Undibacterium parvum: one gene and its partner. The protein of the gene in region 1 interacts with the protein of each later gene in a pairwise test. Links are inferred from orthologs where the notes say so. Each region holds a gene or a part of one and is shown in the gene's direction. Other genes may lie near its edges. The genes, in order: EJN92_RS09350 and recJ.

Region 1 (15,776 bases):
TCAAACCGAGTTGGTGTTAGACCCTGCCGCTAAGGACCCATTATTACTGGCCTTAGGATACGATCCTGTCCATATTGATACCTTACTGGCAAGAACGACTTATGATATAGCCAGTCTATCAGCGCAACTTCTCGAACGTGAACTGGCCGGACAAATTGAGAGCTTACATGGAGGAATGTACAGGCGTTTGGTTTAATCGATGTATGGATGATAATTTTTTGAGAAAAAATGCCTACAAGACTTGTTTCGTATCCACCTAAAGGCTAAAGTGACACTATGTTTGATATCCTTGTCTACCTCTACGAAACCTATTACCGTCCGGACGCCTGTCCAGAGACGGCCGTGTTGGCTAAAAAACTTTCAGCTGTCGGCTTTGAGGAAGATGAAATTTCCGAAGCGCTAGATTGGCTCACGGTGCTGGCTGATACCACCAATGACATGCTGAAACAGGATGCGCCAATCAAGTTAGGCACTGAATTATCGAAAGGTTTTCGTATTTATGCTGAGCAAGAAATTTCTGTGCTCGGAACTGCTGCGATGGGCTTTATCCATTTTCTGGAGTCGGCCGGCTTACTCGACTCGAAACAAAGAGAAATTGTCATCGAGCGCAGTTTAGCGATTCATGAGTCGCCAGTACCTTTGGATAAACTGAAAGTGATCGTCTTGATGATGCTTTGGAGTCAAGGCAAGGATCCTGATATGCTGATGTTTGACGAAATGCTGTTATCGGACGACGAGAGCGAGCCGCGTCAATTGCATTAAAAAATTTCTAAACGGCTGAATAGTTCTTAAAAAGACAAGGCTTGTTGCTGTTTTTAACAAATCTCTATTATCATTCCCCGCTGCGCCCTTGCATTTAGGGTAGTCTTACGCTTATATGCCCTAGCCACTTCACTTGCGTTGCTGATTGCCCGCACGCAAGGCTAAAAAAATCAATTTAAGAATAGTAAACCTATGACAAAAACGCTCATCATCGCTGAGAAACCCTCGGTTGCAAACGATATCGCCAAGACTTTGGGTGGTTTTACCAAGCATGATGATTACTTTGAATCGGATGAGTATGTACTCTCTTCCGCGGTCGGTCATCTACTAGAAATTGCCGTACCGGAAGAGCATGATGTTAAGCGTGGCAAATGGACTTTTACTCATTTACCGATGATACCGCCGTATTTTGCCTTGAATCCTATTGCCAAAACCGAGTCCAGACTCAAGGTTTTGAACAAATTGATCAAGCGTAAAGATGTCTCCGCACTTATCAACGCATGCGATGCCGGGCGTGAGGGCGAGTTGATTTTCCGCTTGATTGCGCAGCACGCAAAAGCCAAACAACCGGTTAGCCGTCTGTGGTTACAGTCTATGACACCGGGCGCGATACGTGAAGGCTTTAAAAAACTGCGTAGCGACGAACAGATGTTGCCTTTAGCAGATGCGGCTCGTTGCCGTTCTGAGGCCGATTGGTTGATCGGTATTAATGGCACGCGTGCTATGACCGCGTTTAATTCTAAAGAAGGCGGTTTTTATCTGACTACGGTGGGTCGGGTGCAAACGCCAACCCTGTCTATCGTAGTCGAACGTGAAGAGAAGATTAAAAATTTCGTATCCCGAGATTTTTGGGAAGTTCGTGCCGAATTCGTCTGTGCTGCAGGTATTTATGAGGGCCGTTGGCTGGACCATCAGTTCAAGAAAGATGAGACCGATCCAGAGAAAAAAGCCGAACGCTTGTGGGCGAAAGCTGCTGCCGAGTCTATCGTTGCGGCTTGTCGTGGCAAACAGGGCAATGTTAGAGAAGAATCGAAACCAGCCACACAGATGGCACCAGCCTTATTCGATTTAACTAGCTTACAGCGCGAAGCCAACTCCCGATTCGGTTTTTCCGCAAAAAATACCTTGGGGCTAGCACAAGCTCTGTATGAAAAGCACAAGGTGTTAACCTACCCACGTACCGATTCTCGTCACTTGCCCGAGGATTACTTAGATACCGTTAAGCAAACTATGTCGAGTTTGTCTGAAACTAATAATTTTCAGCAATTTTCTTCGCAAATTCTAAAAAATAATTGGGTAAAGCCGAACAAAAGAATTTTTGATAATACAAAAATTAGTGATCACTTTGCAATAATTCCTACTGGCCAGGCACCTAAAAATCTCTCAGAGCCAGAGCAAAAATTGTACGACATGGTGACACGTCGATTTATGGCGGTGTTTTTCCCTGCTGCAGAATTTCAAGTGACGACCAGAATCACAGAAGTCTCCGGCCATCAGTTTAAGACTGAAGGTAAGGTGATGACTAATCCTGGTTGGTTGGCAATCTACGGTAAAGACGTGCAAGACGACGCCGATCCGGAAAATAGCGGCAATTTGGTGGCCGTAGCTCAGGGTGAAAAAGTTAAGACTGAAAAAGTGACAGCGAATGGTTTGGTGACCAAACCACCTGCACGTTATTCTGAGGCGACTTTGTTGTCTGCCATGGAAGGCGCTGGTAAATTATTAGATGATGGTGAATTACGCGAAGCGATGGCCGGCAAGGGTCTAGGGACTCCAGCGACGCGTGCTGCCACCATCGAGGGTTTGATTTACGAGAAATACCTTCTACGTGAAGGACGTGAATTGATCCCTACCGCTAAAGCATTTCAATTGATGACTTTATTGCGTGGTTTAGGCGTTGATGAATTAACTTCGCCAGAGTTGACGGGTGAGTGGGAATACAAGCTTTCACAAATGGAGCGTGGGAAGATTAGCCGTGAAGAGTTTATGCGTGAAATCGCTCAGATGACGCAGATCATAGTTAAGCGTGCCAAGGAATACGATAACGACACAATTCCTGGTGATTACGCGACTTTGACTACGCCATGCCCAAATTGTGGCGGCGTTGTTAAAGAAAATTATCGACGTTTTGCCTGCACTAAATGTGAATTTTCTATGAGCAAGACGCCTGGCAGCCGACAGTTTGAAGTTGCCGAAGTTGAGGAAGTATTGAGCAAGCGCGAAATTGGTCCGCTGCAAGGTTTTCGCTCGAAGATGGGGCGGCCTTTCGCGGCAATTCTGAAAATTGTCCGTGATGAAGAGCACAATAATTTCAAACTTGAATTTGATTTTGGCCAAAATCAAGACGATGAAGATGCTGAACCAGTTGATTTTACTGGACAGACTGCGTTAGGCCCATGCCCGAAATGCGCTAGCGGTGTGTATGAAATGGGACTGGCCTATGTGTGTGAAAAAACTATGGCAAAGCCAAAGGCATGTGATTTCCGTAGCGGACGCATTATCTTGCAGCAAGAGATTCTGCCTGAGCAAATGGCAAAATTACTTAATGATGGTAAGACCGATTTACTGCCCGGATTTATTTCGCAACGCACCCGCCGACCATTTAAAGCCTTTTTAGTCAGGGGCAAAGACGGAAAAGTCAGTTTTGAGTTTGAGGAGCGTAAAGCTAAGGCCCCAGCAAAAGCAAGTGCGAAAACTAAAGCCGCTGCTGAGGATGCTACTCCACCCGTCAAAAAAGCTGCCGTGAGGAAAAAGAAAGTCGCTTAATGTAAGTCTGATATGGTTGTTACAGTTTACTTACGATAATATATTGGGCGCCCAAAGTGTGAGAAGAAAATTTGTCCGCGCGACGATTTTATTCTCGCTTTTTGAAAAATAAGCCTATTATTTTATGTACCAGTAAGTGCTTCAGAGAAGAGTTCGCCTATGCTAAAGACCGGAGTTGGTTCATAGTTTTGCAATTTTTCAGATGTGATGCATGACAAGGAAAAGTATGGATCCGAAAAAATTGTTAGCAACCGCCCGTACAGAATTTCTCATCGCTGTTTCTGAGGCGACGCAAAAGACTGTTCCGCGTTGTCTTGAAGATTTATTCAAGAGGGCCGATGCGAGTTACTCGTCTGCTGAGCAAGGTCGCTTGTTGAATACGCGCTCTATCCTGCAAGAACAAGCAAATTCATTGAAGCAGCAAATGAGCAAGACTATGGAAGTTTTGCTAACGCGAAGTTTTCAAACAACTTATAACACCTATCGACCTAGCGCTGCTTTCGCCCTCGATGCAACCAGTCTTTCACTGGTTGATGCCACTGCGTTCGAAGACGAACTCCGGATTGACGATGTCACCAAACGTTTTAGAAGTGAAGCCGAAGAGCAATTGCGGGATTTAAATATTCGCATAGCATTATTGTTTGAGCAAGACGTTATCAAAGAGCGGGAAAATCCATTTCGCCCCTATCTATTAGCGCGCTGTATTTCCACCACGGTAGAAAATTTTGGACTTAGTACTGATATCAGCACTTGTCTGATCGAACAATTCACAGAGAATTTCGCCGCGCATATTGCGCCAATTTACAATGCGGTTAACTCCCATTTGGCGAAGCACGGCATCGCAGCCCAATTACAGCTAAAAATAAAGAAATCGCCGACGCAATCTGCTGCAAGCCAAGCAAGCACCGAACATGGACACGAATCCGACGAATTAGAGCAAGATTTTCGTAATAGCCAGCAGCATGGGTTCGAGAACAGTCGACCAGGTTTTGGATCTGACTATCAAAATCAACAGTCACAACAGCAACATGCACAACCACAAAGTCAATATCAGAATATGGCCCAAAGCGACTACCCAAATGATGGCGGTAGAAGCAGAGTTGATCAACTATTAGACAACGTGCGAGGTAAAACCTCGGGCATGATGCCGGCGCACGCGATGTCGCAAGAGCACGGATCTGCAGTCCCATCAAGGTCGGCCAAACAATCTGGATGGTTAGGTAGTGGGCAAGCGATGGGCGGCGTGCTGAGAAAGTTTTTTGGCAGCGATAGAAATAATTCAGAAGTTTCTTCAGGCTCTGCTCATAGCCCTGTGGGATCCTTTTCGCAAGCTGGAGCCAGTACTCATCAAACATCGGGAGATGCGCAATTTTCAGGCAGCACCGGTAACGCATCTACATATTCAGAGCCTATGAGAAATACAGGTAATGAAGTTTTTGGTGAGGCGAGAGCTAGCAATAATGAAAGTGCTGCTGCGGGCGGATTATCCTATGGTGGCGGGCAACTTGCGAGTACCGTACATGGAATGCAAAGGGCGCATACGCCAGTTACTGCCGAGATGTACGATAGTCAGGGAGATGTTCGTAATCTGATTCTCGAGCAAAGAGCTGCCCTGAATGAAATGACGAAAAATGTCGATGAATTGATGACCATCGATATTGTTGCAATGCTGTTTGAGTTTATTTTGCGTGACAATCAGGTGCCGGCTGAAGTGCGAGCCCAGTTGGGACGCTTGCAATTTATGGTATTAAAAATTGCATTGCGTGATACTACTTTGCTGACGCAAAAAGGACATCCAGCGCGTATGTTGGTCAATCGCATAGGCTCAATTTCTTTGGGGTTGAAGCAATTAGATCCGAGCGGAGTCCAGATAACAGAAGAAATTTGCCGCATTGTTGAAACTTTGCTGCACGACGAAAGTGAGAATCCTCAACTATTCTCAAAAATGCTCGATGAATTCGATGCGTTTATTGCGAGGGAATTGCGTGCTGGCGATAAAAATGTTGAGCGTACCGTCGAAGCCGTCGAGCAAGTCCAGAACCGCACTTTAAGGTTTGCGCACACGACCGCTCAAATGAGCGAAGCGCTCTCAGGATTAACTATTGACGCGTATTTGCAGGAATTTTTGCAAAGTGTTTGGGTGCTTGCCGTTGAGATGGCTGATCGCCAAGACGAAAAACGCGCACGCCGATATCGTCTATTAGTACCGGATTTGCTTTGGAGCATAGTGCCAAAACTCAAGGAAGATGATCGCACTCAACTATTTGCCTTGTTGCCGATCATCTTAAATACTTTAAGAGAAGGTCTTGCTTCGATCGCATGGGACGCTACGCGCCAAAAAGATCTGATGAATTGGTTGGTAGATGCTCATACTAGCGCCTTACGTGCTAGCCACTCGGCAACCTTGGTTCATATTCCTTCGCTACCATCCATTCATGAGCATTTTGAAATATTCGTAAATACCCCGGAAGCCAGTCCGAATTCTGAATTTACTTCCAGCATAGTGTTGGATTCACGTAAATTTCTAGAGGAAGCGATTAAGGAGCTGGATATCAAGGTGCAAATGCTAGATCAAGTATTTGATCGAGAACTTCCAAGCGAAAGTGCTGAAGATGCCTCAGCCGCAGAATCAGATTCGGATTCGGATAGCTTGGATAGTATTGAAGCGCGGCTTCGTAGTGGCGTCGCAATGGAAATTAACTTGGGTGGCAAACCTAGCATGGGGCAACTCAAATGGGTTGATCCCAGTGTTAGTAATCTAGTTCTTAGTCTCGATGGACAAGATCAGCCATCGGTGGTGAGTGTCCGCATGTTTCGTCGTATGATTGCACACGGGCGCGTCAGGTTTATAGAAAGCGAACCCCTATTTGAGCGCGCAGTTCAATCACTTCTTAAGTCAGCTGACAACATAGACCAAACGGCTTTAGCATAAAGTACGATCTTAAAAAAGCCATCCTTATACATAGACCCCTTTTTTGCATTCTCCAGCCCTAGTTGTTGAAGACCCCATAAATCAATTCAACAAAAGCTTGCCAATCCTAGTTAGGCTTTGCTATAGTTCGCCTCCCGCTGAAGAGCGGGGCGAAATGAAGGAAATAAGGCAGACGAATTAACCTTAGGTTTGAATGAAGATGTGAATCAAATTCAAGCGCTAATAAAACAAGGGGTTGACGAGTAGAAGGAAATGCCGCATAATCTCATCTCTCTGCTGCTTACAAACAAAACGCTTTGTAGCAATCTGGCAGAAACGCTTTGCAGTCGGTGAGAATCGATAGTGACGCGCCAAAAAACAGAAGACAGATCTTTAACAATTAACAGTCAATAAATGTGGGCACTTGATAAAGAGCGCGGCTAATTACTTCGGTAGTTAGTTCAACTTAAAAAATATCAAATGTTCGCAAAAGTAATAAATAGGATGCTTGAGAACGCAAGTTCAAAAGTAGCCTGTCAGTTATTTGAGTGAGCGACACCGTTCGCAAGAACGGAGTTCAGAAATGAACACAAAACAGAGATTAAACTGAAGAGTTTGATCCTGGCTCAGATTGAACGCTGGCGGCATGCCTTACACATGCAAGTCGAACGGTAACGCGGAGCAATCTGGCGACGAGTGGCGAACGGGTGAGTAATATATCGGAACATACCCTAGAGTGGGGGATAACGTAGCGAAAGTTACGCTAATACCGCATACGATCTGAGGATGAAAGTGGGGGATCGCAAGACCTCATGCTCATGGAGTGGCCGATATCTGATTAGCTAGTTGGTAGGGTAAAAGCCTACCAAGGCGACGATCAGTAGCTGGTTTGAGAGAACGACCAGCCACACTGGAACTGAGACACGGTCCAGACTCCTACGGGAGGCAGCAGTGGGGAATTTTGGACAATGGGGGCAACCCTGATCCAGCAATGCCGCGTGAGTGAAGAAGGCCTTCGGGTTGTAAAGCTCTTTTGTCAGGGAAGAAAAGGTAGTCTCTAATACAGACTGCTCATGACGGTACCTGAAGAATAAGCACCGGCTAACTACGTGCCAGCAGCCGCGGTAATACGTAGGGTGCAAGCGTTAATCGGAATTACTGGGCGTAAAGCGTGCGCAGGCGGTTATATAAGTCAGATGTGAAATCCCTGGGCTCAACCTAGGAACTGCATTTGAGACTGTATGGCTAGAGTGTGTCAGAGGGGGGTAGAATTCCACGTGTAGCAGTGAAATGCGTAGATATGTGGAGGAATACCGATGGCGAAGGCAGCCCCCTGGGATAACACTGACGCTCATGCACGAAAGCGTGGGGAGCAAACAGGATTAGATACCCTGGTAGTCCACGCCCTAAACGATGTCTACTAGTTGTTGGGTCTTAATTGACTTAGTAACGCAGCTAACGCGTGAAGTAGACCGCCTGGGGAGTACGGTCGCAAGATTAAAACTCAAAGGAATTGACGGGGACCCGCACAAGCGGTGGATGATGTGGATTAATTCGATGCAACGCGAAAAACCTTACCTACCCTTGACATGTACAGAATGCCGAAGAGATTTGGCGGTGCTCGCAAGAGAACTGTAACACAGGTGCTGCATGGCTGTCGTCAGCTCGTGTCGTGAGATGTTGGGTTAAGTCCCGCAACGAGCGCAACCCTTGTCATTAGTTGCTACATTAAGTTGAGCACTCTAATGAGACTGCCGGTGACAAACCGGAGGAAGGTGGGGATGACGTCAAGTCCTCATGGCCCTTATGGGTAGGGCTTCACACGTCATACAATGGTACATACAGAGGGCCGCCAACCCGCGAGGGGGAGCTAATCCCAGAAAGTGTATCGTAGTCCGGATTGTAGTCTGCAACTCGACTACATGAAGTTGGAATCGCTAGTAATCGCGGATCAGCATGTCGCGGTGAATACGTTCCCGGGTCTTGTACACACCGCCCGTCACACCATGGGAGCGGGTTTCGCCAGAAGTAGGTAGCTTAACCGTAAGGAGGGCGCTTACCACGGCGGGATTCGTGACTGGGGTGAAGTCGTAACAAGGTAGCCGTATCGGAAGGTGCGGCTGGATCACCTCCTTTCTAGAGTGCGCTACAAGTTAAGTGTCCACACTTATTGACTGTTAATGATAAAGAACGTAGCGATGGAGCGATTCATCGGTACCGAGTTCCCGAATTGGGGGTTTAGCTCATCTGGTAGAGCACCTGCTTTGCAAGCAGGGGGTGAACGGTTCGATCCCGTTAACCTCCACCATTTACGTAGTAAAGAAGTCGTAAATAAGTGGGGCTGTAGCTCAGCTGGTTAGAGCACCGTGTTGATAACGCGGGGGTCGTTGGTTCGAGTCCAACCAGCCCTACCAGTAAAATGGAGTGGGAAGAAAAAACAAATGTGAGTAGCGCGCGCGCTATTGAGATTTGTTCTTTCGAAACGAAAGCAAAGTATCAAGTAAGACCGTTCTTTAACAATTGAGAAGAAGTAAAGTAGAAATAATCAAAATTATTTCTGTGAAGGAAATTAATAACGACAGTTATTAACGATAATTCATGGAAGGGTTGTGATTGTATCAAACAAACATAAAATGTATTAAAAAGAGTTTGAAAAGCACTGTAGCAATACAGGGTTTTAGAAAATCAAATATCTTGAGATACGGCAAACGCTAAAGTAATACTCATAGTAATAAGAACTATAGCGATTTTTTGGTGATGAACCTGAGCGTAGGTGTTACTGGAAAAATCATCTGGCTCTGCCAGTGATTTTGAACTAGCACCACATCAAAGTAGATTTTTACTTTGATGTGAACAATCAGACGCCAGAATCTAAAGTTATAGGGACAAGTGACTAAGTGCACATGGTGGATGCCTTGGCGATTACAGGCGATGAAGGACGTAGTAGCTTGCGATAAGCTGCGGGGAGTGAGCAAACACACTTTGATCCGCAGATTTCCGAATGGGGAAACCCACCCTTAGGGGTATTGCATACTCAATACATAGGTATGCAAGGCGAACGCGGCGAACTGAAACATCTAAGTAGCTGCAGGAAAAGAAATCAACCGAGATTCCCAAAGTAGTGGCGAGCGAAATGGGAACAGCCTGCAAGATTTAGCATCTTTGATAATAGAATGGAATGGAAAGTCCAGCCATAGAGGGTGATAGCCCCTTATATGAAATCATCGGTGTGGAACTAAGTTTGCGACAAGTAGGGCGGGACACGTGAAATCCTGTCTGAACATGGGGGGACCATCCTCCAAGGCTAAATACTCGTAATCGACCGATAGTGAACCAGTACCGTGAGGGAAAGGCGAAAAGAACCCCGGAAGGGGAGTGAAATAGATCCTGAAACCGTGTGCATACAAACAGTAGGAGCGGACTTGTTCCGTGACTGCGTACCTTTTGTATAATGGGTCAGCGACTTACATTCAGTGGCAAGGTTAACCGCATAGGGAAGCCGTAGAGAAATCGAGTCCGAATAGGGCGAAATTAGTCGCTGGGTGTAGACCCGAAACCAAGTGATCTACTCATGGCCAGGATGAAGGTGCCGTAACAGGTACTGGAGGTCCGAACCCACTAATGTTGAAAAATTAGGGGATGAGCTGTGGGTAGGGGTGAAAGGCTAAACAAACTTGGAAATAGCTGGTTCTCTCCGAAAACTATTTAGGTAGTGCCTCAAGTATCACCATCGGGGGTAGAGCACTGTTATGGCTAGGGGGTCATCGCGACTTACCAACCCATTGCAAACTCCGAATACCGATGAGTGCGAGCTTGGGAGACAGACGTCGGGTGCTAACGTCCGGCGTCAAGAGGGAAACAACCCAGACCGCCAGCTAAGGTCCCAAAGTATCGCTAAGTGGAAAACGAAGTGGGAAGGCTAAAACAGTCAGGAGGTTGGCTTAGAAGCAGCCACCCTTTAAAGAAAGCGTAATAGCTCACTGATCGAGTCGTCCTGCGCGGAAGATGTAACGGGGCTAAGCGATACACCGAAGCTGCGGATATGTTTTAGGACATATGGTAGGAGAGCGTTCTGTAAGCCTGCGAAGGTGTCTTGTAAAGGATGCTGGAGGTATCAGAAGTGCGAATGCTGACATGAGTAGCGATAATGGGGGTGAAAAGCCTCCACGCCGTAAGCCCAAGGTTTCCTGTTCAACGTTCATCGGAGCAGGGTGAGTCGGCCCCTAAGGCGAGGCAGAGATGCGTAGCTGATGGGAAGCAGGTTAATATTCCTGCACCGTCGTATGATGCGATGGGGGGACGGATCGCGGAAGGTTGTCAGGCGGTTGGATGAGCCTGTTCTTGACTTGTAGAAGGCACTTAGGCAAATCCGGGTGCGTAATTCAAGGGGTTGAGACGAGTGAACTTGTTCACGAAGCAATCGGAAGTGGTTCCAAGAAAAGCCTCTAAGCTTCAGTCATACGAGACCGTACCGCAAACCGACACAGGTGGGCGAGATGAGTATTCTAAGGCGCTTGAGAGAACTCGGGAGAAGGAACTCGGCAAATTGGTACCGTAACTTCGGGATAAGGTACGCCCTTGTAGTTTGACCCCCCTGCGGGGGAAGGATGAAAGGGTTGCAATAAACTGGTGGCTGCAACTGTTTAATAAAAACACAGCACTATGCAAACACGAAAGTGGACGTATATGGTGTGACTCCTGCCCGGTGCTGGAAGATTAAATGATGGGGTGCAAGCTCTTGATTGAAGTCCCAGTAAACGGCGGCCGTAACTATAACGGTCCTAAGGTAGCGAAATTCCTTGTCGGGTAAGTTCCGACCTGCACGAATGGAGTAATGATGGCCACACTGTCTCCTCCCGAGACTCAGCGAAGTTGAAATGTTTGTGATGATGCAATCTACCCGCGGCTAGACGGAAAGACCCCATGAACCTTTACTGTAGCTTTGCATTGGACTTTGAACCAATCTGTGTAGGATAGGTGGGAGGCTTTGAAGCGTGGACGCCAGTCTGCGTGGAGCCATCCTTGAAATACCACCCTGGTTTGTTTGAGGTTCTAACCTTGGTCCGTTATCCGGATCGGGGACAGTGCATGGTAGGCAGTTTGACTGGGGCGGTCTCCTCCCAAAGTGTAACGGAGGAGTTCGAAGGTACGCTAGTTACGGTCGGACATCGTGACGATAGTGCAATGGCATAAGCGTGCTTAACTGCGAGACTGACAAGTCGAGCAGGTACGAAAGTAGGACATAGTGATCCGGTGGTTCTGTATGGAAGGGCCATCGCTCAACGGATAAAAGGTACTCTGGGGATAACAGGCTGATTCCTCCCAAGAGTTCATATCGACGGGGGAGTTTGGCACCTCGATGTCGGCTCATCACATCCTGGGGCTGTAGCCGGTCCCAAGGGTATGGCTGTTCGCCATTTAAAGTGGTACGTGAGCTGGGTTTAAAACGTCGTGAGACAGTTTGGTCCCTATCTGCCGTGGGCGTTGGAAGTTTGAAGGGGGCTGCTCCTAGTACGAGAGGACCGGAGTGGACGAACCTCTGGTGTATCGGTTGTCACGCCAGTGGCATTGCCGAGTAGCTATGTTCGGAATAGATAACCGCTGAAAGCATCTAAGCGGGAAACTAGCCTTAAGATGAGACTTCCCAGAGACTAGATCTCTTTAAAGGGTCGTTCGAGACCAGGACGTTGATAGGCTGGGTGTGGAAGTGCAGTAATGCATTAAGCTAACCAGTACTAATTGCCCGTAAGGCTTGTCCCTATAACTTTAGTGTTATAGATTTACGACAAGTATTGTTTGTGTGTTTGCCTTATGTCGTCGAGGAATCGACGAAGTTTGGTACAAATCACAACCGCCTAAGTCCTGCACTCAACATGCAGGCACGCTGCAGCGATGGTCAATCGCTCAGCACACATGATTATTGATGGACAAGTGAACCATGTTCGCTTGCCTTGGTGGTGCAAACCGCCCTACGACCCTTCTTCCCAATTGGACCTTGTGCGACTCACAAAGCAACGTGAACCACACAAAGTCAACAAGTTATGCCTGATGACCATAGCAAGTCGGTACCACCCCTTCCCATCCCGAACAGGACCGTGAAACGACTCCGCGCCAATGATAGTGCTGCAACCAGTGTGAAAGTAGGTCATCGTCAGGCTTTTATTAGAAAACCCCTCAACAGATTCCTGTTGAGGGGTTTTTGCTTTTTGTGAGTAGTATGTGTTTGTACATAAGACACACGTTCAGGATAATTTACCCAATTCGATTTTTTGCGATTCACAATTTAGCGTGATCACAAGTAATCAAGCAGTCATGCCTGATGACCATAGCAAGTCGGTACCACCCCTTCCCATCCCGAACAGGACTGTGAAACGACTCTGCGCCAATGATAGTGCTGCAACCAGTGTGAAAGTAGGTCATCGTCAGGCTCTTATTAGAAAACCCCTCCGCAGAAATGCCGAGGGGTTTTTGCTTTTCTGCGCTTATACTCAGCAGCGACCGATTCGTCGCCCTAGGATTCGTTCCATCGCAGACTCCCAAAACGGCAAAGTCATCGCTTAAAATTGTTTGAATTCTCAATTGGTGCCACTTATGACAGAACAAGCTCTTCCCTCAGAAGTCACACTACAAAGCGAAACCTGGCTGACCCGATATCGCAATTTCGCGGTCTTTTCGCGCGCCTGGTATCGACATCGCAGCTATGCTTGGTCGGGCATGGCGTGGATAGCATTTTTTTTGATGCTCGCTATTTTTTACTTGGCGCGATGGGATATGCGGGCCTTCCTGGCTTTTTCAATACCAATTTTATTTGGCGTTCAAGTCTTGGCATTGCTAGGCTCTGGTATGGCAACATGGCTGCGTCAGAAAAATTATCCAGAGCAAAAAGAAGCGCTGCTACTTAGTCTGGCTGTTTTGCTAGGTGCCGTATTCAGTTATATGATTTTTGAGGGCAGTCGTTACACAGCTAGTTATCTGGCCTACGGTGACGGCAGCTTGGAGATTAAATTGAGTGACCTCAAGCATCCTAGCGCGCAATTCTCTCCTCAACTCAAAGCTGCCGAGTCAGTCATTGAAAATTCTAAGGATGCCGTCGATACCAAATCTCTTGCTACGTTTAAGCGGGCGGTTGATGCTGTCGCGACGCTAGTTGTATTGCTACACCTGGGAAGTGGCTTTGATCTTTGGATTTTTTTCAGGCAACGTAAAAAGCTGATGCTCTCTTTGCAGAAGGAGGAGCTCAAGCGCGCGCAAGATGCCCGACGTGAGGCTGAACTCAGATTATCGGTGTTGGCAGCGCAGGTAGAACCGCATTTCTTGTTCAATACCTTGGCGGGGGTCAGATCAGCGATTTTGACTGAGCCTTTGCGCGCCACAATGATGGTCGATCATTTAGTCGATTTTTTACGCGCCAGCATTCCGCAGATGCGTGGCGATGGGACTGCTTCGCAGGGTCGTCTGGCGCAACAACTCGATGCCGCGCGTGCTTATCTGGGATTGATGCAAGCTCGAATCCCACGACTCACGTTCAGCATTAGCAGCGAAATCGAAGATGCGGCTCTACCGCCCTTACTCTTGATTTCGCTCGTAGAGAATGCTGTCAAACATGGTGTTGAGCCTAAGATAGGGCCGGTGCATATACAGATCTCAGCGCGTCGCCTGCTACAAAATGAAGAGGCACTTTTGGAGGTGCAGGTGTCGGATAATGGGGGTGGTTTTTCCGGCAGTGTTTCGGGCGGCGGTATCGGCTTGGTGAATATCCGCGAGCGCCTGGCGTCCACTTACGGCGCTAGCGCCAGTCTAAGCTTGAAGTCGCTAGCGCAAGGCGGAGTCGCCGCCATTATAGTTTTGCCATTTACCAGCTAATAGGAAGCTTTCATGAGCACAGCCATCATCGCCGATGACGAGGATTTGCCGCGTACCGAACTGCGGCGCATGCTGCAACAGCATTGGCCAGAATTAAAGATCAACGCCGAGTGTGAGCATGGCCTGGATGCTTTGGAGGCCATCCACACGCAGCAGCCAGACATTGCCTTCTTAGATATTCGTATGCCGGGCATGTCCGGTTTGGATGTCGCGCATGCTGTAAAGGGCCGTTGTCAGGTGCTGTTTACTACGGCTTACGATAGCCATGCGCTTGATGCGTTCGCCGCTGGTGCCATCGATTATTTGCTCAAACCTATCGTTGCGGAGCGCCTCATCGAAGCGATCGCGCGTTTGAAAGAGCGAGTCGCCAACAAACATAGTCAGCCGCAATCGTCCCAGCTAGCTACTGGCGACCCGCGCCTAGAGTTGAATAAAATGATGCAAGAGTTAGACAAGCGCTTGCGGCATACAACACCGGAAAGAATACGCTGGATCAGTGCCAGCGTCGGCGATACGATTAAGATGTTTCCGGTGGATAAAATTCTGTTTTTCAGCTCCGATGAAAAATACACACGCGTCGTGAGTAGTGATGATGAGGCGCATGTACGCAAGCCACTGAAAGAATTGATCGAGGGCCTGGATCCCGAGGTATTTTGGCAAATCCATAGGGGTGTGGTGGTCAGAGCCGATGCGATTGCGCGTGCCCAGCGTGACGAAATGGGTAGAGTCACGGTAGAGTTGCGCGGCAGCACGGAAATACTCAAGGTCAGCCTGGCCTATGCCTGGCGCTTCAAACCTATGTGAAACGGATGCACCGGTAGAGGAAACTTCTAAAAACCCCATACTCGGGCGCATCGCGGCGTTGCAAGTCCTCGCAATACCGACGTATTGCTCCGGTTTGCGCCTTGCGCTGCATCCCGATTAACGGGTTTTTAGAAGTTCCCTAGATACATCTGCAGTATCCATGCGCCTTGCAAGCCGATATTGGCCTGTAAGGCGTATGGATACTGGGTGGACGGGGTCATATTCTATGAAATGGGATTACACGCGGCGCACGGCTTTCGCCGCAAGGGGTAAGTAGGCTTGTTCAAATTCGCTGGCGGATAAGGCGGGCGAATACAGAAAACCTTGCAGCTCATCGCAATTGAGGGATGCCAAAAAGTCTCTTTGCTCAGCATTTTCTACGCCCTCCGCGATCACGCGTAATTTTAAGGCGTGTGCCAGACTGATGATGGCGGTCACGATGGCGATATCGCTTTCGTCGCCAGGCAGATTCATGATGAAAGAGCGATCGATTTTGAGCTTACTAATCGGAAAGCGCTTCAGATAACTGAGGCTAGAATAGCCAGTACCAAAATCGTCGATAGACATTTTAACCCCCAACTCGGCCAGCGCTTGCAGGCGTTTCAGGGTTTCTTCTACATCGCGTATTAAGATAGATTCGGTCAGCTCCAATTCGATACGATCGGGCGGT
Region 2 (15,611 bases), 2.7 Mb from region 1 along the record:
TAGGCGCCAGTCAATTTGTACAATGGGTCAATTCCTCATTGACGGTCTTCAACAAAGCCACAGGCGCTGCCACCTACGGGCCGGTAAAAGGGAATACCTTGTTTAGCGGCTTTGGCGGCGCCTGCGAGACCTCTAACGATGGCGACCCTGTGGTCCAGTATGACAAAATCGCGAATCGCTGGGTGCTGATGCAATTTGCGGTTCCTAGCGGTGGCCCCTACTTTCAATGTATCGCCGTATCCAAAACCTCAGACGCCACAGGTGGCTACAATCGCTACGCCTTTCAGTATTCTGGCTTCAATGATTATCCCAAAGCAGGGGTGTGGCCAGACGCCTACTACGTCACCTACAATATGTTCGTGCCCAATACCTTTGGCGGAGCCAAAGTGTGCGCCATGGATAGGGCCGCGATGGTCGCGGGCGCAGCCACCGCAACACAGCAGTGCTTTCAGTTAAGCACTAGCTATGGTGGTCTGTTACCAGCCGATTTGGATGGCACGATTTTACCGGCCGCTGGCAGCCCCAATTACATGCTTAATCTGGGTACCAATTCTCTGAATATGTGGAAGTTTCACGTCGACTGGGTAAGTCCTGGCAATTCCACCTTAACTGGGCCTAGTGCGATTCCCGTCACCGCATTCAACGCTGCCTGTGCTGGTGGAACTTGCATTCCTCAAGCTGGAACCAGTCGCACCCTCGATTCTTTGGCAGACCGTGCCATGTATAGACTGGCGTATCGCAAATTTGCCGATGGTCATGAGGCTTTGGTCGTCAATCACGCAGTAAAAGTAGGCAGCAATAGAAAAACCTCGTATAGCGCCACCCGCTGGTATGAAATTCGCAATCTATCCGGCACACCAATGGTGTATCAGCAATCGACCTATGCACCTGACAATACGTCACGCTGGATGGGAAGTGTCGCGATGGATAAAATGGGGAATATCGCCTTGGGCTATAGTGCATCGAGCAGCGCGATTAAACCGGCATTACGCTTTGCCACACGTTTAGCTGCTGACCCGGTCAACACCTTGAGTAACGAAACCCTAATCATGCAAGGAACGGGGTCGCAAACGGGGACTTTGAGTCGCTGGGGTGATTACAGCCACATGAGTGTCGATCCTGTCGATGACTGCACTTTTTGGTACACATCAGAATACCTGAAGGCTGACGGAACTTTCAATTGGAGTACCCGCGTTACTTCCTTCAAAATCAATGGTTGTCAATAATAGCGCCACGTGACGATAATAAAAATTACTATCCCCGGCCTGTGCCGGGGATTTTATTTTCAAGCATAAATTTTCGACTATGAATGCGATCAAAGCGTCATTTGCGATTTCTCTCCTTGCTGTCAGCCTTGCTGCCATTTACTTGCTCTTCCCATCTGGGGCATTAAAAGAAAACCCCTCATCGCAAGCAACAACGGGGCTTTCCGCTTCCGCGTCTGTTTCCGTATCTACGCTAGCATCACCGACTATCGATATTCAGCATTCAGAGGCGATCAAGTCAGCGACCAAGTTATTGGGTAATCCCTTAGAGCGCAGTAGCAATTTACGTGCTATCTACTATCAATTTAAAGACAGCCAAGACCCGATTGAACGGCATACGGCATATCGCGCCTGGTCCGCTTGCTTCCCAACCTTTATCGCAGCAGCAGGGCAAAGTGTCACTGTAGAGGAGCTCACCAGTAGCCTACCAGTCAATAGCCCAAATCGCGCTGCCCGTATAGAGGCTTACCGGAATTTACAGGGTCGCTGTAAAGCCTACTCAGATATGCCAAGAGAGGAGACACTTAGGCTCACGGCGGAGCAGCAAGAAGCGGCAAATAGTGGACGCATTTTAAGCCCTGGGGACACCGCGGCAAAACAACTCACCGACGGCAATCAGGAAGCCGCCTTAAAAATTGTGTATAACATTCTGGCCTCCAAGGATGCTTTTGCGATCAACTCTCTAAAAGACTTCGTCCAGCAATACCTGGTATTGCAAGTAGATGCACAAATGCTCACCAGTAGCGAACGGCCAGATTTACGCGCAATGGCATTTTCATTGGCAGCCTGTGAATTGGGTTTGGAGTGTGGACCAGGATCACTCAGCGCGTTACAGCTATGTACCAGCATCGCCCAGTGTTCAGGCACGGTGGGCGAACGCTACTTGCAGGCACTGCCAAACCAAGCAGATCGTGAGCGACTACACGCCGAAACCAGACGTGTGCTCGATGCTATACATAGCGGCGACTTTAAACGATTAGGTTTGTAAACGCGCGAAGATCCGGCCGTTTAGCGGTCACGATGACGGCATTAATAATTAAAGGGACGCCGTTTCGATAGCAGTCTCAATAATTTAACTTTCACAATACCTGCAAACCGGTGGATGCAAATAATTTACTGCTTATTCCGATGCCGTTGAGCTTAATCAAATGCATGCAATTCATTGCAAAAACTGAGTATGTTATACTTGCTTAGTGGAAACAACCTCCATGTCGTGCAAGGGTGGTAGATAAATACCGAAAGCACAAGTCTTTCTAGTAAAGACTATGTGTTCAACTGAGACCCACCTGTCCGCACTTAGAAAATCAATGCGTGCCATTGGTTTAATTATATCAAATGCATCAAAAATTTAGCATACCTAAGCATGCTATTTATACATTAAAAAGAACTCGTAATGACAAATTATTCTCTTAAACTTTTGGCTTCTAGCCTAGCACTCGCCATTTTATCCGCCTGTGGCGGTGGCAGTTCTGATGCACCAGCAGTTGCCGCGACTGGCAGTAACGCGACCGCAACGACACCAGTGGTGCCGGTAGTCACACCAAGCACACCAGAAGGCCCATTATCAAAGTATGTGGGTACTTGGGTACATAAATGTGAGTACGACTCCAACGAAACATTGGTGCTGACTGCAACCAACAATGGCATCACCTTAAGTGGTAATGATAAAGAAGAGTACTTCGATAACATCGGATGCACAGGAGCGGTCATAGCAACAAGTACGACTGCTGCGCCACAACCATTACAATATATTTCCACTGAGACCAACCGCAGTGCCACCCTGATAGATCGTAACGTCGCCGATAACCTTAAGTTACAGGCTACGTTTACAGGTAACTTTGATATTATTTCCACTGTTAACGCCACGCCCCAATACACAGGTAGCGGGGTAACTACTAAGTTAGTCGATGGCAAAACAGAAGTCACTATTACTAGAAGTCATGGCTCATCTACCCGGACGATTGTTCCAACTTCCATAGAAAGAAAAATCGCCGTTACCATCAGAAATGGTGAAATGCTGATGTGTACTCAGCTTCCTGGTGCCGTCCCTAGTTTTGAATGCGACTGGACTTACCATCGTTGATGTAAACCTCAGGTGCTGATTGAGCTAATTGGCACCTGGCTTTATCGGTCTCGCTTTATCAGGCTGGTTTGATTAATTGATTAATTGATTGATTGATACAAACCAGCCTAGTTACAACAACGCTATAAACTTGACCCTTAGCTCAACGCTAGGATCAAGCTCACACCGCCACTAAGCCATTATCGGCTAGCCGTAAAATCCGGTCGCAGCGTTTCGCCAGTTCGGCATCGTGGGTGACGATGACGAAGGCCGTACCCAGCGTGGCCGACAACTCCAGCATCAAGGCAAAGATCTGATCGGCGATGCCGCGGTCGAGATTGCCGGTCGGTTCATCGGCCAAGACGCAAGCCGGTTGCGTCACCAGCGCGCGCGCCAACGCCACGCGTTGCCGCTCACCGCCAGACAATTCACCTGGCACATGCGAGACGCGGTGTCCTAGTCCTACCCGCTCAAGTATCTTGCGTGCCGCTTCTTGTGCTTCTACCCGCTTTACGCGGCGTATCAGCAAGGGCATGGCGACATTATCGAGTGCCGAAAACTCAGGCAGCAAATGATGGAACTGATACACGAAACCGAGCGAAGTATTGCGCAGCTCGCCGCGCGCAGTCTCGCCCAGACTGGCAAAATTTTGGCCTTGTAACACCACCGTGCCATTAGTCGGCGTATCTAGTCCACCGAGCAAATGCAGCAAGGTCGATTTGCCGGAACCAGAAGCACCGACGATCGCCACCCGCTCACCCGCTTTGACGTTCAAATCTATATTATTCAAGACCTTGACTGCATACTCGCCCTGGGTGAAAGTCTTGCCCAGATTAGTGCAAGATAGGACGGTTTTTTGGATATCAGGATTACTCATAGCGCAGTGCCTCCGCAGGTTTTACGCGGGCCGCACGCCAGCTAGGATAAATGGTGGCGAAAAACGCCAGAACGATGGCCACGCCACCAATAGTCCAGACATCGGACCAATGCAGGTCAGAAGGCAGCGAACTGATCACATACACTTCTTTGGCCAGAAACTGTATGCCCAAAATACGCTCGATAAAAGGCACGATGACGTCGATATTTAAGGCAATCAGGATGCCTGAACCTACCCCCAGCGCGGTACCGAGCAAGCCCACTAGCGCACCCTGTATCATAAAAATTTTCATGATGGACCAAGGTGATGCACCCAAGGTACGCAAGATCGCGATATCGGCCTGCTTCTCGGTCACTGTCATCACCAGGGTCGAGACCAGATTAAAGGCGGCGACCGCGATGATCAGCGTGAGGATGATAAACATCATGGTTTTTTCGGTTTTAACGGCAGCGAAATAATTCGAATTTTGTTGCGACCAGTCGCGAGGTAGCAAATTTTCTGGCAAGCTATTGCGCAATTCATAGGCCACTTGCGGCGCTTTTAGCATGTCTTGTATGCGCAGACGCAGGCCGCTAGGTGCAGGCTGACGGAAAAATCTCTGCGCATCAGCAATATGGATAAACGCCATACCTGAATCGAATTCATAATGCCCGGCCTCAAACACCGCCACCACGGTAAAACCTTTTAAACGCGGCACCATGCCCGCCGGGGTCAACTGACTTTCGGGTGCGGCTAGCGTGACCTTGTCGCCGATACTAACGTGCATGGCGCGCGCCAACTCTATGCCGAGGATGATATTAAATTCACCTTCACGTAAATCGCTGAGCTTACCGGCCTTGACCTTGCTCGCCACCACCGAGACCTTAGGCTCTTGCTCCGGCAAGATGCCGCGCAACATCACGCCGCGCATCACGCCATCGTTAATGATCATGGCTTGCGCATCGACATACGGTGCGGTGCCTAATACGGCTTTGTTTTTTTCCACTTCTAGCGCGGTGGCTTTCCAGTCGGCCAAGGCGCCGCTGGCATCAAGCACCTCGATATGCGGCAATACCGAGAGCATACGGTCGCGCACTTCTTTCTGAAAACCGTTCATGACCGACAGCACCACGATCAGCGCCGCCACGCCCAGTGCGATACCGGCCATAGAGATCAGCGAGATAAAAGAGATGAAGCTATTGCGGCTACTACGCCTGCCAGCGCGCGTATAGCGCAAGCCGACTAGCCATTCAAAAGGGAGATTTTTCACAAAAGTCTTTATTTTTTAAGGTGGAACAAGTTCTTGCACATGGAACAACCCGCTAGTTTGCCACACTATGCCCTACAATACTGCTATGAGCCATTTACAAATTATTCTTCCCTTCGGTATTCCACCGGCCGCCTTAGCACCCGATCTGCAGCGCGCACTACTCGCCCCCAGCCTACGCACACCAGCGCTGGCCAAACTACTGACCTGTGCCACACAAGGAAAAACCGAGTTAGCAGCGGATTTTGCAAGGCTACTGCCGCATGAAGCCTGGCTCGCAGGCCATTTTAGGCCGGAAACCCGCATGGATACTGCGCATGCCAATTCTAGCTTGCCCAATCCGCGTCTATGTAGCCCGGCCAACACGCATGCCAAGATGCAAGAACTGGGATTGACCGTGAACGAAGGCTATTGGTTCACTTTTAGTCCTGTCCACATCCACATCGCGCGCGATCATCTGGTGCTCACCGACCAACGTCGCCTCGCGATTGCAGAGCAAGAAGCGCTTACGCTGTTTCAGGCCGCGGCCGCCATGTGCGCAGAACTAGGCAAGACTTTGCTGTACGGTGACGCCAAAACCTGGTTCTTGCGCGCCGATGACTGGCAGCATTTGCAGACCTCGACCATGGATGCCGCTTGTGGCCACAACATCGACATCTGGATGCCTAAGGGTGAGCAAGAAAGAGCCTGGCGCAAACTGCAAAACGAGATACAGATGCTATGGCATATCCACCCTATCAATGCGCAACGCGAAACACTTGGGCAGAACATCATCAATTCGGCCTGGCTGCATAGCGGCAGCGCTGCCCTGATGCTACAGGCTAAGCATTTCCGGTCAGATGCCGACTTAGCGCAGGTATTCGCTGCCAGCCAGCGCGAAGGAGCGTCCACCCTGGTGCTCGATGGCTTTTTGGAGCCCGCCCTCAACAGCGATTGGTCTTACTGGTTAGACGCCATGCACAGCTTAGAAGACCAGTGGTGCGTGGCACTACTGCAAGCACTCAAGGATAAGCAAATACAGCGCTTGGACTTGGTGTTTAGCGATGCCAGCAGCCTGACCACGTTCAGCCTGACGCCACGCCATCTGTGGAAATTCTGGGCCAAGCCCACACTGACACCGGTATTTTCTCTGCCGCAAAATAACTCAGAAGAGTCCGCATGACACGCCTTAGCATACGCCCCTACTCACTCAAACAATCTGAGACTCTGCGCCAAAGCGGCCTACATCCAGTCTTGGCGCGCCTGTTCGCGGCGCGCGGGGTCGCCGACAGCAGCGAACTGGCAACTGAACTACCGGCCTTGATAGCACCGACCGCCTTGCTGCACATAGACAAAGCCGCCGTGTTTTTGGCCGACGCCATCGCCGCCAACAAAAAAATGGTGATCGTGGCTGATTACGATTGTGACGGTGCCACGGCCTGCGCGGTGGGCTTGCGTGGTTTGCGCATGCTAGGCGCGCTGGTCGATTACATTGTGCCTAACCGTTTTGAATACGGCTACGGGCTAACGCCAGAGATCGTGGCATTGACCGCCAGAGAAAAATCGCCCGACATCATCGTCACGGTCGACAATGGCATCGCCAGCATCGATGGTGTGGCAGCGGCCAATGCGATGGGCATACAGGTGGTGATTACCGATCACCATTTACCGGCCGACAGCCTGCCCGACGCCGCTGTCATCGTTAACCCGAATCAGCCAGCTTGCGGCTTCCCAAGTAAAAATCTGGCCGGTGTCGGCGTGATGTTTTATGTCTTGCTAGCCCTGCGTGCCGAACTACGCAAGCGCGGCGTATTCGATAGCCAAAGCCAGCCCAAGCTCGATGTCTTACTCGATCTGGTGGCGCTGGGCACTGTGGCCGACGTGGTTAAGCTCGATCCGAATAATCGCATACTGGTGGCACAAGGTCTCAAGCGCATGCGCAGCGGTCGCATGCATGCCGGAGTTGCCGCGCTGTTTCGGGTGGCAGGTAGAGATAGCCATAAAGCCAGCCCGTTTGATCTCGGCTTTGCAGTCGGGCCGCGCCTCAATGCCGCCGGTAGACTGGCCGATATGGCGCTGGGCATAGAATGTCTGACCACCGATGACGAGGGCCGCGCCTGGCAAATTGCGCAAGAACTCAATAGCATCAACGCCGACCGTAAAGACATAGAGCGTGATATGCAAGACGCGGCGCTCTTGCATCTGGATGATTTTCAAGCCGCAGCCAGCCACACCATTAGCGTCTTTGATGAGAGCTGGCATCAAGGCGTAATAGGCATCGTTGCCTCGCGTTTAAAAGATAAATTTTTCCGCCCTACTATCACTTTCGCGCCCGGCGATGCAGGCTTAATGAAGGGTTCGGGCCGCTCTATACCTGGATTTCATCTGCGCGATGCGCTCGATTTAGTCTCCAAACACTCCCCTACCCTGATCCAAAAATTTGGTGGGCACGCGATGGCGGCTGGCTTGACGATACGAAGTGAGGACTTTCCGGCTTTCCAAAAAGCCTTTGAAGCAGTTGGCCAGAGTTGGCTCAAGCAAGAGCAATTAGAGCGCATCATAGAAACCGATGGCGCGCTGGAAGACGCTTACTTCACCACCGACTTTATCGATCTGCTGGCAGCGCAAGTATGGGGCCAGGGCTTTGCCGCGCCGGTATTTTGCGACGACTTCAAACTAATCTCACAACGCATACTCAAAGAGCGCCATCTAAAAATGGTCTTGGAAAAAAACGGCCTGCGTTATGACGCGATCTGGTTCGGTCACACCGACAGTTTCGGCGACAAGGTCAAGGTCGCATTCCGGCTTGATGTGAATGAATACAATGGCGTCACCAAGGTGCAGTTATTGGTGGAGCATGTGGAGTGAAGCTGAGCCCGACTTAGATTCCCCACACGGTCATTCAAATAATTTTTACCAGCTAGCCCAGCGCGCATAGTCCATGCGGGCTGCAGCCTGGCATGGCCTGCAAGGCGCATGGGATATGCGCCTCTGGCCATGTGGGAACTTCTAAAAACCCACTACCAGACTCGCACGCGTGCCTTCGGGGCCAGATACAGACGCTGCCCGGTTTGCACATTAAACGCCGGATACCAGGCATCCAGATTGCGTACCGTCAGCACCCGGTAGGCGGCCGGCGCATGCCCGTTCGTGGCGATCTGATTACGCAGGGCTGGCTCTCTGAATTTATTCCGCCAACTCTCGGCGTAGGCCAGGAAAAACTCATGATCGCTCGCTTCATTAGCGTTTGTCACGCTGCTGCGATAAGCGTTATATGCCACTTGCAAGCCAGCCAAATCGGCAATATTTTCATCCAGAGTTTGCTGCCCATTAATGGCCAGATCTGGAAATGGTTTATACGCCGAATATTGCGCCACCAGCGCCTTGGAGGATTTTTGAAAATGTGCCAGGTCAGCTTTACTCCACCAGTTTCTCAGCTCGCCTTTGGCATCGAACTGCGCACCTGAGTCATCAAAACTATGACTGATCTCATGGCCTATGATGGCACCGATGGCACCGTAATTCACGGCATCGCTGGCAGTCAGATCAAAAAACGGCGCCTGTAAAATCGCAGCGGGGAAGTTTAAGGCGTTTTGCATAGGCATGTTGACGGCATTGACCTCTTGCGGGTTCATGCACCATTCGGTGGCATCCACCGCTTTACCTAGTTTGGCTTTGGCCTGCTGGTAAGCAAAAATCTCGGCACGTTCCTGATTACCATAGGCGTCAGTGGCACTCACTTGCAAGCCCGAATAATCACGCCATTTATCCGGGTAGCCTACCCCCACATACATGGCCTTGAGCTTGGCTTGCGCTTCGGCTTTGGTGCTCGCTGCCATCCAATCGAGAGCGCTGATACGTTGGCTAAACGCAGCCAGAATATTCACCACCATGCCCTGCACTTTGGCCTTGGCTTGCGGTGAAAAATGCTGCTCGGCATACAGCTTACCGAGTACTTCACCCAAAGAATGATTGGTGGCTGCCACCGCATTTTTCCAGCGCGGCGCGGGCTCAGGTGTACCGTTTAAGGCGGCTCCATAAAAGGCAAACTTTTGATCGACAAAGGCTTGCGGCAAGACCGAGGCGCGCTGATTGATGGCATGAAAACGTAAGTAATCCTTCCAACTATCGATAGAAATCGCCGCCACCAGTTTGGCAGCACCCTTCAAAGCAGTCGGGTGCCAGACCATAAAAGAAGTTTGATCAGCAAGGCCGGCCGCGGCGAAATACGCATCCCAATCCAGACCGCGGGCTTGCTTCACAAAATCCGATTTACGCCAGGAAGTATCGGCTTTCAAGACATTCGAGCTGATTTCTCGGCTGACATGACTACGCGCGATCTGCGTCTCTAATGCCATCACGCGACCCGCCGCAGCCTCGGCATCTGCCACCCCAGCCAGACCTAGCATGCTGGCGATATGCGCCTGATACTTGAGACGCAAAGCCGCCATTTTTGGATTGCGCGAGACATAATATTCGCGATCCGGCATGCCCAAGCCGCCTTGCAATAAATAGCCGGTATAGCGACTATGATCATGAAAACCTTGGGCTACCCACAGGCCGAACAGATTCTCGGTAGACAAATTGGTGGCATTGATAGGATCGACATCGGCGCGCAATTGCTGCCCCAGATAACTGGATAAAGCCGACTTATTCGTCAGTGCATCGATGCGCTGCAATTGCGCTTGCAACGGTGCCAGACCCAATTGATGAATGCTCGCCATATCCAGATAGGCTTGATAAAAATCGGAGACTTTGCGCGCCTCACTGCCGGCCGCTGCTTGCGCGGCTTGCTCTATCAGCTTAAGAACTTTTTTATCGGTGTCTTCACTCAACTGCCCAAATATGCCCCAACTGCTTTTGTCTGCCGGGATCTCCGTGGCGTCTTCCCAACCGCCATTGGCGTAGCGATTAAAATCATCGCCCGCAGCGACACGGCTATCCATGCCACTGCGACTGGCCGTAGGATTACTGATTGTGGAAGTACCGGCTGGCGCTTGCACGATGGCGCCCTGTTGCGCGCTTGCTGGTACGGCCAGCAATACGCCCGGCAAGGCCAGCATGAGAGCCAGACTGAGCTTACGCAAACTAGCGGGTAACTCGCCACGCTGGGCTGAGGACTTAAAACGGATAGCATTTTTCATAGGGTCTCTCGATTTTTATAGTTGCTTTTTTTTGGGGGGGGGATTTAGGCGTTTGGATCGCTTCGCCTAGAAAAAGTTCAGCCTGATTTTTACTTAAAGAACAGAAGCATCCGACAAAGCACGCCAGTCAGCAGCACCGCCAGATCATTGAGCGAAAAATGCAGCACCAGGCTCAGCTTGCCGCTCAGAATAAAATATTCCAGGCTGGGCACCAGCACCAGCCAGGCACATCCGGCGAAGATCAACAGGCCCGCTATCCGGCCTATGTGAGCGCGCATGCTCTGATCAAAAGCAGCTGGCTCACCAGCGTTTAGCAAGACATCCGAGGCCATAGATAGAGCAATCAAAAGCGCCAGCGGCGCGATCATGCTGGTCCAAAACAAGGGCAGATGCAGAGCCAGGGAGAGTAAAGCTAGCCCGGTGTCCCAACGTAACGCTGGGATCACCATACTGATGCTGTCGTAACGCTCTTTGAGCAAGCTGGCTAGCATCAGCAGCACGATGAACTTACTGCTAACACCTAAAAATTTTAACAAAGCACTGAGCTTAAACATGGGGGAATTAAACCAATCTTGGAAATTGCAGGCCAGCCCATTATAAAGATGCCATGCCGCCACTGCGCATATTCCATGCGGGCTGCAGCACGGCATGGCTGGAAAGCCGCATGGAATATGCGTCTTGGGTTAGCATCAAAAATAGTCTAGCGCAAGCAACAAGCGCTTATTTGGCAGGCGCGCTGGGTGGATTGATGGTTTCGGCGGGCAGCGCAGTAGTATTGTTGCCGGTGCCGCTTTTGGCTGGAATTGTCGCAGTAGCGGGAGCCGTTGCCAAAGGCAGGGGCGCAGCCGGTGGCAGGCATCCGCTAGCTTGACCCAAACCTTTTAGAAATGCCCTACGCACGATGCCGGCCGCCAGCGCAGCAGTGACATCTTTAGAGTGCTTATCGGCGCCAGAAAAACGTCGTATCCAGCTACGAAAGGGAATCACGCCTTCGACCGTACTACGCAAGGCGCCGACTGCCGCATTGCTTAATTCAGACTGCCCCTGATCGAATAGGCTTGCCACCTGACTGCCGGTAGTCGCATCCAGATCCGGGCCTATGATGCGATCCAAGGCGGTTATTTCGGCACCGATAGCGTCGCAGCTTTTATCCGATGGGAGTATATACGGCCCCTTCATAGCGGCATTTAACTCAGGCGAAATCTCAGTGCGTATCAGATTAAAATCACTCAAAGGAGAAGTTACAGCACCGATGACCTGGGTATCCATGGCAGGCTTACTCATGCTGCCGCTAGCTGGCGCAGATTTTTCGCTGACGGCTGCATCCTTAGTGTTGGCACTGGTACCAGTAGGCGTGCTGGCAGGATTGTCCGCGGTAGCGCAGCCACACAGTGCGAGTCCTAGCAGCAAGCCAGCACAGAGTTGTGCGACGCTGCGATCGCCTGAACTGGCCCGTGCTGCGCGCGCGCATAAGTCTGAGTGCTGCGTGTCTAAAAATTTATTCATGTACTTGAGATTTCCTGAATGGTCTATGGTGGACATCGAAATTACCGCTAACTGAGCATGCCAGCTAGCAATCTACTTAAGCGAAAGTGTAACGCGATTTGACGCTGGTATGGGCATTCTGGCATAGCACAAGATGAAAACAAAAAAGGCGACCCGCAGGTCGCCTTTGACATTAGCAATTAACTTAGCTGCTTAGTTTCGCAACTCAATACACCAATAAAGTAAATGGATAGACGTAGGCCTGCAAGAATACGAACAGACCGACTAACAGCGCCAGCGCCAGGCTATGGAAGAACACAAAACGCAAGATCTCACTCTCATGTCCATACCAACGGGTGGCGGTACTGGCCACCACGATGCTCTGGGCATCGATCATTTTACCCATCACACCACCCGAACTATTTGCCGCCGCCATCAAGACTGGGCTCAGACCAAGTTGCTCGGCGGTGGTTTTCTGCAAGCCGCCAAACAAGACATTGGCGGCAGTATCAGAACCGGTCAACGCCACTCCCAACCAACCGAGCAAAGTACCGAAAATAGGATACATCATGCCGGTATGCGCAAACACCAAGCCCAGACTGGCATCGGTACCAGAAAAGCGGGTCAGATAGCCCAGCGCCAGCATCAAGACTATCGTCAATAAAGAGTAACGTACCAGCCAGATGGTGCGGAAATAAATACGGAACAAATCAAGCAAGCGATATTTCATCATCAAGCCTGCCAAGATAGACGCAATAAAGATACCGGTACCGGTGGCCGACAACCAGTTCAGGGTATAAATCGCCGCTTCTTTATGCGGCTTAGCGACCACTGGTGCCACTTTTTCGACCAGATTATGTAAGCCAGTAAAAGGGATCTTGAACACAGAAATTCCATCTACCCATTTTTTAAATTCTGGCACGCCCCAGATAAAGACCAGCGCGGTAAGGATGACCCAAGGCATCCACGCCATGACCAAAGCACGTCTATCATGTTTCTGAAACATAGCAGCGCCAGCATCTGACTGATGCGACTGGGCGCCGCTCAAATCAGCGCTACCAGACTCTGCCTCACGTCCTTTCAGCGAAGTAGAAGTCCAGATTTTTTTCGGCTGCCACACTTTGAGAAACAAAATCAGGCTGACCATAGAGACAATCGCGGCCACCACATCGACCAACCAGGGACCGTGAAAATTCGAGACCAGATATTGCGGAATTGCGAAGCTTAAACCCGCCACCAGGATCGCTGGCCAAATTTGCAGCATGCCCCTAAAACCAGCAAAAGCCCAGATCAACCAGAAAGGTACCAGCAAAGAAAACAAGGGCAATTGTCGCCCTATCATGCCGGACAATTGCATCAAGTCGATGCCGGTCACGGCCGCCAATGCGATCACCGGCGTGCCCAATGCGCCATACGCGACCGGCGCGGTATTGGCGATCAGGCATAGGCCAGAAGCGGCCAACGGTGAGAAGCCCAGACCTATCATAATGGCCGCAGTAACTGCGACCGGTGTGCCAAAACCGGCTGCGCCTTCAAAGAAAGCGCCGAAGCAAAATGCAATCAGCAATAGCTGTATGCGTCTGTCATCAGTGATACCGGTCAGGCTATCCTGCAAGACTTTAAACGAGCCGTTTTCTATGGTCAGCTGATGTAAGAAAATAATATTAAGGACGATCCAGCCTATAGGCAGAAGCCCAAAAGCGGCGCCGTAACCCGCCGCATTCCATGCCAGACCGGCAGGCATACCAAAACCAAATATCGCCACCAGCAGGGCACTGATCAAACCCAAGCCGGCCGCGTAATGCGCCTTCATATGCGCAAACGCGATACATCCCAGCATCACCACCACCGGGATTGCCGCCATCAAGGCCGACAACCAAATATTCCCCAAAGGGTCATACACCTGACTCCACACCATACCGTCTCCCAATTATTTTTAGTAGTTAAACTCTAAGTTCATAGCGAAACGATGGTACAACAGGGCACAGCGTAGAAATCATCGTGCCTAGCTGAAATGAATTTGACGTTTGCTTGAACTAAATTGATGCATTACTACGAAGCAATTAATTTCGGCGAGCATCCTCCCGACGCTCAGCAAAGCGATATTTGTTCGATATTGTTGCTTTTCTCGAAAGTTTAGCTATCCTGTTCAGGTAGTTCGATGTTTAACAAAGACGCTAAAAAACCTCTAGGAGCAATTCACATGATTTCTAATTATTCAAAAAAGCTGACGCAATTCACGCTTGCTTTAACCACCGCCATCTTGCTCAGCGCCTGTGCTAGCCCTGAAGTTGCCAGCACAAAAACCAATGATGTAGTGGCGATGAATAAGGCCAAACAAGACAAAACCAGCCCGGATATGGCGATTAAGATGCTGCAAGAAGGCAATACCAGATTTATCTCAGGGGCGATGCTGAAACGTGATCTGAACGCTCAGGTGAAAGCCACCGGACACGACGGTCAGTTTCCGTTTGCCAGTGTGGTCAGTTGTATCGATTCGCGCACTGAACCGGCACTGGTCTTTGATCAAGGCATAGGCGATATTTTTCATGCTTCAGTCGCCGGAAATTTTGTTAATGAAGATATTCTGGGGAGTTTAGAGTACGCCGCTAAGGTCGCGGGTTCCAAAGCCATCATTATTTTAGGTCACACGCATTGCGGCGCGGTCAAAGGCGCATGTGACAATGCGGCACTGGGCAATTTAACCCAATTGATCGCAAAAATCACTCCGGCAGTCAAGGCCACACCCGATACCCACGGTAGTGATCGCAGCTCTAAAAACCATCACTTTGTCGATGCAGCAGCCGAGATGAACGTGAAAATGACAGTGCAAGCGGTTACAGAAAAAAGCCCGGTGTTAAAGGAGATGGTCGACAAAGGTCAGATTAAAGTGGTCGGTGCGATGTTAGATGTAGAAACAGGCAAAGTGGTTTTTTATTGATTTGCTTAGTTGAGCTTAGTTAATCTACTTAATTAAACTATTCGTTTAGCGACTGATGCAGAAATTCAAAAAATTTCTGCATCAGCTAATTTTAGACAAACCTGATAGCGACACTCAGAAAACTAAAAACGCTTAGGGTGCCTGCCAATGCTCCGCCTTCCAGCGCATCGCCATATAGATGCGTTTCTTGGGTGCAGGATGGTCGTAGAAAAAGAATTCTTCTATATCGCTGGGATTAGCTTTGCGATATTCGGTCAGTTTTAGATGCGCCTCGGCCATGCCATCGGCCTGCTGCGAGGTATTGATACCAAAGGCGTCGGCCTCTACTTCCGAGCTGCGTATGGTGGTATTAAAGACCGGCGTCATGACAAATAAATACACAGAAAACAATGCTGCCAACAGCGGCAAGCCAACCGGATCAGCCTGATCGCGTATCCCCCAGCGTTGCCCCCAACGACGCAGCGCCCAGGCATAGCTGGTTTTTACAAAAGCAAAACCGACTACCAACAAGACGCCAAAAGTGAGCAAGAAATGATACACATGATTGAGCACGTAATGACCTAACTCGTGCCCCATCACCGCCTCTATCTCTGGCTGCGAAGTACGCTTGAG

What was found.
Region 2: the proteins of EJN92_RS09350 (region 1) and recJ interact in binary tests that used the Escherichia coli proteins (3 or more experiments, as listed by UniProt). The link is inferred for Undibacterium parvum from one-to-one orthologs.

What each region holds. Positions count from the first base shown.
Region 1 is NZ_CP034464.1:2,138,911-2,154,686, forward strand. Bases 578-3,741 are described here. They hold EJN92_RS09350 (DNA topoisomerase III), read left to right. Parts: upstream 578-954; coding sequence 955-3,528; downstream 3,529-3,741. Other genes in these bases: EJN92_RS09345 (Smg family protein), read left to right, coding at 578-762. Outside these bases: DNA-processing protein DprA, read left to right, coding at 1-196; more of EJN92_RS09345, read left to right, coding at 277-577; EJN92_RS09355 (DUF1631 family protein), read left to right, coding at 3,755-6,460; EJN92_RS09390 (sensor histidine kinase), read left to right, coding at 13,031-14,302; EJN92_RS09395 (LytR/AlgR family response regulator transcription factor), read left to right, coding at 14,315-15,106; EJN92_RS09400 (sensor domain-containing protein), read right to left, coding at 15,344-15,776.
Region 2 is NZ_CP034464.1:4,876,485-4,892,095, forward strand. Bases 5,954-8,952 are described here. They hold recJ (single-stranded-DNA-specific exonuclease RecJ), read left to right. Parts: upstream 5,954-6,608; coding sequence 6,609-8,297; downstream 8,298-8,952. Other genes in these bases: EJN92_RS21265 (hypothetical protein), read left to right, coding at 5,954-6,612; EJN92_RS21275 (M13 family metallopeptidase), read right to left, coding at 8,450-8,952. Outside these bases: EJN92_RS21240 (hypothetical protein), read left to right, coding at 1-1,226; EJN92_RS21245 (hypothetical protein), read left to right, coding at 1,306-2,253; EJN92_RS21250 (hypothetical protein), read left to right, coding at 2,659-3,348; lipoprotein-releasing ABC transporter ATP-binding protein LolD, read right to left, coding at 3,509-4,204; EJN92_RS21260 (lipoprotein-releasing ABC transporter permease subunit), read right to left, coding at 4,197-5,453; more of EJN92_RS21265, read left to right, coding at 5,539-5,953; more of EJN92_RS21275, read right to left, coding at 8,953-10,573; EJN92_RS21280 (hypothetical protein), read right to left, coding at 10,663-11,127; EJN92_RS21680 (hypothetical protein), read right to left, coding at 11,294-12,079; EJN92_RS21290 (L-lactate permease), read right to left, coding at 12,285-13,976; EJN92_RS21295 (carbonic anhydrase family protein), read left to right, coding at 14,262-14,999; EJN92_RS21300 (M48 family metallopeptidase), read right to left, coding at 15,132-15,611. UniProt on the Escherichia coli protein: Single-stranded-DNA-specific exonuclease.